DNA from 2 places in the Streptomyces sp. SID1328 genome. Region 2 is predicted to be linked to the other one. Evidence: riboswitches for the same ligand, from Rfam matches in the RefSeq annotation. Region 2 holds a riboswitch; the other holds the start of a gene.

What was found. Region 2 has a riboswitch for cyclic di-AMP ahead of GT030_RS07780 (transglycosylase family protein). Riboswitches for the same ligand answer to the same signal wherever they lie in the genome.
Region 1: it holds a riboswitch for cyclic di-AMP, as region 2 does, so the genes downstream of both, GT030_RS04195 (M23 family metallopeptidase) here and GT030_RS07780 (transglycosylase family protein) in region 2, are expected to answer to the same signal.

The regions. Positions count from the first base shown of each region.
Region 1 is NZ_WWKH01000136.1:1,963-5,283, reverse strand. It holds gene GT030_RS04205 (pitrilysin family protein) at 1-367, shown strand, start outside; gene GT030_RS04200 (pitrilysin family protein) at 364-1,752, shown strand; cyclic di-AMP (ydaO/yuaA leader) riboswitch at 1,976-2,128, shown strand; gene GT030_RS04195 (M23 family metallopeptidase) at 2,141-2,884, shown strand; gene GT030_RS04190 (GntR family transcriptional regulator) at 3,072-3,321, shown strand, end outside.
Region 2 is NZ_WWKH01000267.1:1,574-4,894, forward strand. It holds gene GT030_RS07775 (transglycosylase family protein) at 1-868, shown strand, start outside; cyclic di-AMP (ydaO/yuaA leader) riboswitch at 1,063-1,241, shown strand; gene GT030_RS07780 (transglycosylase family protein) at 1,246-1,956, shown strand; gene eno (phosphopyruvate hydratase) at 2,294-3,321, shown strand, end outside.

The DNA of each region.
Region 1 (3,321 bases), on a different contig from region 2:
CGAGGAGCTGGCCCGCTTCGCGGAGGAGGGCCCGACCCCGGAGGAGATGGAGCGCGCCCAGGCCCAGCTGGAGCGCGAGTGGCTGGACCGGCTCGGCACCGTCGCGGGCCGTGCCGACGAACTGTGCCGGTACACCGTCCTGTTCGGCGACCCGCAGCTCGCCCTGACAGCCGTCCAGCGTGTCCTGGAGGTGACCCCGGAGGAGGTCCGCGAGGTCGCCAAGGCCCGCCTGCGCCCGGACAACCGCGCCGTGCTCGTCTACGAGCCGAAGTCCCCGGAGGCGGTCGAGGACGCCGACCTGCCCGACGACCCGGAGCACGAGGCCACCGTAGAGGCCGGCAACGACGACGAGGAGACGGCCAAGTGACCGAGCTCGCCCCCATGGAGTTCCACCCCCAGCCGCAGGCCGGCGAGGCCAAGCCGTGGGCGTTCCCGGCGCCGGAGCGCTCCACGCTGGACAACGGCCTGACCGTGCTGCGCTGCCACCGCCCCGGCCAGCAGGTCGTCGCCGTGGAGGTGCTGCTCGACGCCCCCCTGGACGCCGAGCCGGCCGGCCTCGACGGTGTCGCCACGATCATGGCGCGCGCCTTCTCCGAGGGCACCGACAAGGACTCCGCCGAGGAGTTCGCCGCCGAGCTGGAGCGGGCCGGCGCCACGCTGGACGCGCATGCCGACCACCCCGGCGTCCGGCTCAGCCTGGAGGTGCCCGCCTCCCGCCTGGAGAAGGGCCTCACCCTGCTCGCGGACGCCCTGCGTGCCCCCGCCTTCGCGGAGAGCGAGGTCGAGCGCCTGGTCCGCAACCGCCTGGACGAGATCCCGCACGAGCTGGCCAGCCCGGCCCGCCGCGCCGCGAAGGAGCTGTCCAAGGAGCTGTTCCCGGCCTCCGTCCGCATGTCCCGGCCGCGTCAGGGCACCGAGGAGACCGTCGAGAAGATCGACGCGGACGCCGTCCGTGCCTTCTACGACCGTCATGTCCGCCCCGCCACCGCCACCGCGGTGGTCGTCGGCGACCTCGACGGCATCGACCTCGACGCGCTGTTCGCCGAGACCCTGGGCGCCTGGTCCGGCACGCCCGGCCAGGCCCGCCCGGTGCCGCCCGTGACCGCCGACGACACCGGCCGCGTGGTCATCGTGGACCGGCCCGGCGCCGTGCAGACGCAGCTCCTCATCGGCCGCATCGGCTCCGACCGGCACGACCGCGTGTGGCCCGCGCAGGTGCTCGGCACCTACTGCCTCGGCGGCACCCTGACCTCCCGCCTGGACCGGGTCCTGCGCGAGGAGAAGGGCTACACCTACGGCGTGCGCGCCTTCGGCCAGGTACTGCGCTCCGCCCCGGACGGCACCGGCGCCTCGCTGCTCGCCATCAGCGGCTCCGTGGACACCCCGAACACGGGCCCGGCGCTCGCGGACCTGTGGACGGTGCTGCACACGCTGGCCGCCGAGGGTCTGACCGACGCCGAGCGGGACGTGGCCGTGCAGAACCTCGTCGGCGTGGCCCCGCTGAAGTACGAGACGGCCGCCGCCGTAGCCGGCACCCTTGCGGACCAGGTCGAGCAGCACCTGCCGGACGACTTCCAGGCGGAGCTGTACCGCACGCTCGCGGCCACCGGCACCGTGGAGGCCACGGCCGCCGTGGTGAACGCCTTCCCAGCCGACCGGCTGGTCACGGTCCTCGTCGGCGACGCCGCCCAGATCAAGGAGCCCGTCGAGGCGCTCGGCATCGGCGAGGTCAAGGTGGTCTCGGCAGAGTAGCCGCACGCGAGTGGGTCCTGACGGCGCGCAAGTCGTCAGGGCCCACCGCTGTGTTCGGGAGCGCCCTCGAACAGCGGTCAACAAATGTCCGGATTGGGGCGGAGGTTACCCCTCTGACGTGTGGGATGCACTACAAAAGCCCGGACCCGTTTGAAGATCCGCTCCCGTCCCCTTTAGCTTCTTCCGGGCTGTTCGTCAGGCAGTGCGCCGCGCCCGCGGCACCGGACAGCCATCGCCGAGTCCCCCGCAGGGGGAGCCGGGGACCCACGCAGTCCCTGGGGTGAATCGGGCGCCCGCGCGCGAGCGAGGGCGGCCGTAGGAGACCTTCCTGCTCCGAACCCGTCAGCTAACCCGGTAGGCGAGAGGGAAGGAAAGGAACAGCCTGCTCATGGCGTTCATGTGCGCCACCGGGAAGCACCGCAAGCCCGGCCGGGTCAAGCGCACCACCGCAACGGCGGCCGGTGTGGCGGCTCTCACCACCGGTGTCGTCGGCACCCTCGCGGCCTCCCCGGCGCTCGCCGCGGACAACTCCGTCGAGAACACCGGCCTCACCCCCGTCATCGCCGTCAGCGACACCCTCGCCGACGAGATCGCCGCGCAGGCCACCGCTCAGAAGGCGACCGCCGAGCGCAAGGCCGCCGAGGAGGCCGCCGAGCGCGCCGCCGCCGAGCGGGCCCGCGAGGCCAAGGAGCGCGCCGCCCGCAAGGCCGAGCGCGAGCGCCTCAACTCCTTCGTCATGCCGATCACCGGCTCCTACGTCTCCACCGCCTACCAGGCCTCCAGTTCGCTGTGGTCCTCCGGTTCCCACACCGGCATCGACTTCCACGCCGCCAGCGGCACCGCGGTCCACGCGGCCGGCGCAGGCACCGTGGTCTCCACCGGCTGGGGCGGCGCGTACGGCAACGAGATCGTGATCCGGATGGCCGACGGGATGTACACCCAGTACGGCCACCTGTCGTCCATCGGTGTCAGCGTGGGCCAGCGCGTCATTCCGGGCCAGCAGATCGCCCTGTCCGGCGCCACCGGCAACGTCACCGGCCCGCACCTGCACTTCGAGGCCCGTACCGGCCCCGACTACGGGTCCGACGTCGACCCCGTCGCCTACCTCCGCAAGCACGGCGTGAACGTCTGACCGCTCCGGTCCCGTGAAAGCCCCGGCCCACCCGGCCGGGGCTTTTCGCTGTGCGCTTTCCTCCGGGCGCTGTCCAAAAAATAGCCATGGATTCCGGTAGGCCGTCGGAAATCCTCGCGCATTGCCATAGAGTCACGGGACAAGCGCTGTCGTCGGCGTTTCTCGGGTATTAAGGCGGAGGTGGGTCATGCGTATTCCGGCGCACTCGGTGTGCACGGCGATCCGGGACGACATCGTCGCCGGAATCCACGAGCGCGGCGGCCGGCTCACCGAGGAGGTCCTCGCCCGCCGTTACGGCGTCTCCCGCGTCCCCGTCCGCGAGGCACTGCGCACGCTGGAGGCCGAGGGCTTCGTGGTGACCCGGCGCCACGCGGGCGCCTGCGTGGCCGAGCCCACCGAGCAGGAGGCCGCCGACCTGCTGGAGATGCGCCTGCTGC
Region 2 (3,321 bases):
GAGCGGTGGCTCCTGGAGCGCCGACACCGGCAACGGTTACTACGGCGGCCTCCAGATATCCCAGGACGACTGGGACAAGTACGGCGGCACGCAGTACGCGGCCAGCGCCGACCAGGCCAGCCGTTCGCAGCAGATCTCGGTGGCCGAGAAGATCCTGGCCGACCAGGGCACCACCCACTGGGCCACCTGCGCCCTGCTCGCCGGACTGACCTCCAACTCGGGCTCGGTGGACGTCGACACGGGCGTGAGCGAGTCCCCGTCCGCCGGCCAGGGCGCCCCGGGCAAGGACGCCGGCAAGTCGAGCGAGACCCCTGAGACGGGTGCTTCGTCCGATGGTTCCGACTCGTCCGGACTGGGTAATTCCTCCCCGTCGTCCGACTCGTCCGACTCCTCCGCCAAGGAGACCGGCAAGCCGTCCCCGAGCGCGAGCGAGAAGGACGCCGCCGGCGACGCCCAGAAGGACACCGGGGCCTCCCGCTCCGACGCGTCCGCGCCCCCGGCCGCCGGGCACGGCTACCGGGACGGCGGTTCATCCTCCAGCGCCCCCGCGGCGGAGGACGACGAGTCGTGGGAGGACGGCGGCTCCTGGAGCCTCGTCGACACCGGCGACCTCGGCGGCGGCCGTCACCGCGGCGGCAGCGCCGACGAGAGTGTGACGGCAGGTCAGCACACGGCCGCCACGGGCCGCCACGCCACCGCCTCGCCGGGCACCTACACCGTCCGCGACGGTGACACCCTCGGCTCCATCGCCGACTCCCTCGACGTGGACGGCGGCTGGGAGGCTCTCTACTCCGCGAACAAGCAGGCCCTCGGCGCCGACCCGAACCATGTCGACCCGGGTCAGACCCTGAAAGTGCCGGGCGAATAGGACTGCGAATAGCGGCATTTGACGCCCCGCTATCCTCTTATATGTCCTATTTGGCGAAAGTGTGGGATGACTCTCAGAAGACCCGATCGTCTTTGAATTTCGCCGCGAGGCATGTCTACGGTCGGGACCGCTCGTCACCACGAGCCCCCGTGGCCGCAACGCCGAATCCTGCCAGCGGCCGTCGGGGACAACCGTCGCGTCAAGCGCCGTAGGCAGGAGCGGGGGACCCAAGGTAGGTGCCCGAACCGGTGTCTGACACCGGGACGGGCTTGGGGTGGAGCCACGCCTTCCGGAAGTACCGGGGAGGGGTGGCCGGGCAACTCAACCGGCCCGAACCCGACAGCTCACCTCGCAGGCGTCGGTGAGGGGATCGATCCATGCTGTTTTCCAGCAAGGGCAAGCACCGTCGCCCGTCCAAGACCGTCCGTGTCCTCGCGCTCGCCGGTGTCGCCGGCGCGGCCGTCGCGGGCCCGGTGATGGCGTCGGGCAGCGCCTCCGCCGCCACCGGTTCCGAGTGGGACGCCGTCGCCCAGTGCGAGTCGGGCGGCAACTGGTCCATCAACACCGGCAACGGTTACTACGGCGGGCTCCAGTTCTCCGCCTCCACCTGGGCCGCGTACGGCGGCACGCAGTACGCCGCCACCGCCGACAAGGCGAGCAAGGGACAGCAGATCACCGTCGCCGAGAAGGTGCTCTCCGCCCAGGGCAAGGGCGCCTGGCCGGTCTGCGGCACGGGTCTGTCCAGCGCGTCGTACGGCGGTTCCGCCGCCCCGGCGAGCCCGGCTCCGTCCACGGACACCAAGACGGAGGACAAGGCCGCGGCCGACACCTCCGGCCGCGCTGCCGACGACCAGGCCGCCTCCCGCTCCACCGAGCGTCCGGACGCGAGCAAGACCGTCACCACGCCGACCGGTGGCAAGGTCAAGAAGGGCGACGGCGAGTACAAGGTGGTCAAGGGCGACACGCTCAGCTCGATCGCCGCGAAGCACAAGGTCGAGGGCGGCTGGAAGAAGCTGTTCGACCTGAACAAGGACATCGTCGAGAAGGCCGACTTCATCTTCCCCGGCCAGATGCTCCACCTGAAGTAACCGCGACCCGCTCGGCGGCCCGGTCCCCGAACCGTCCGGCCCCCGAGCTTCCGGTCCCCTGACGGACCCCCCGCCCCGGTGCGCGTTCCCCCCGCGCGCCGGGGCGGTGCGCGTTCCGCGGCCGGCCCGTCCGGCGCACCGGCCCGCGCGGCGGGAACCTTTGCCCAGAACCCTTTGTTCCGGACGGGAACAATGGGTACCGTCTCCCTGTCCCACCCCGTCCACGAGGCGGTCGGTCGACGGCCGACGCCCCTGGGACGGTTAGGCTCTAGAGGCAAGGCATGCCATCCGGCGCACGCCCCGCACTCATCGCGTCACATCCATGAAGGAGATGCTCGTGCCGTCCATCGACGTCGTCGTAGCCCGGGAAATCCTGGACTCCCGAGGCAACCCCACGGTCGAGGTCGAGGTCGGCCTCGACGACGGCAGCACGGGTCGTGCCGCCGTCCCGTCCGGCGCCTCCACCGGTGCCTTCGAGGCCATCGAGCTGCGTGACGGTGACCCGAACCGCTACCAGGGCAAGGGTGTCGAGAAGGCCGTCCTCGCCGTCATCGAGCAGATCGGCCCGGAGCTCGTCGGCTACGACGCCACCGAGCAGCGCCTGATCGACCAGGCCATGTTCGACCTGGACGCCACCGACAACAAGGGCTCGCTCGGCGCCAACGCCATCCTCGGCGTCTCCCTCGCCGTGGCCCACGCCGCCTCCGAGGCCAGCGACCTGCCGCTCTTCCGCTACCTGGGCGGCCCCAACGCGCACCTGCTCCCGGTGCCGATGATGAACATCCTGAACGGCGGCTCGCACGCCGACTCCAATGTGGACATCCAGGAGTTCATGATCGCCCCGATCGGCGCGGAGTCCTTTTCCGAGGCGCTGCGCTGGGGCACCGAGGTCTACCACACCCTGAAGAAGGTCCTGAAGAGCAAGGGCCTGTCCACCGGGCTCGGCGACGAGGGCGGCTTCGCCCCGAACCTCGGCTCCAACCGCGAGGCCCTCGACCTCATCCTCGAGGCCATCAAGGAGGCCGGCTACGCCCCCGGCGAGCAGATCGCCCTCGCGCTCGACGTCGCCGCGTCCGAGTTCTACAAGGACGGCACGTACCTCTTCGAGGGCAAGGAGCGCTCCGCCGCCGAGATGACGGAGTACTACGAGGAGCTGGTGGCCGCCTACCCGCTGGTCTCCATCGAGGACCCGCTGTTCGAGGACGACTGGGCGGGCTGGAAGGTCCTCACCGACCGCATCGGCGACAAGGTGCAGATCGTCGGCGACGACCTGTTCGTCACCAACCCCGAGCGCCTCGCCCGCGGCATCGAGGAGGGCGTCGCCAACGCCCTGCTGGTCAAGGTCAACCAGATCGGCTCGCTGAC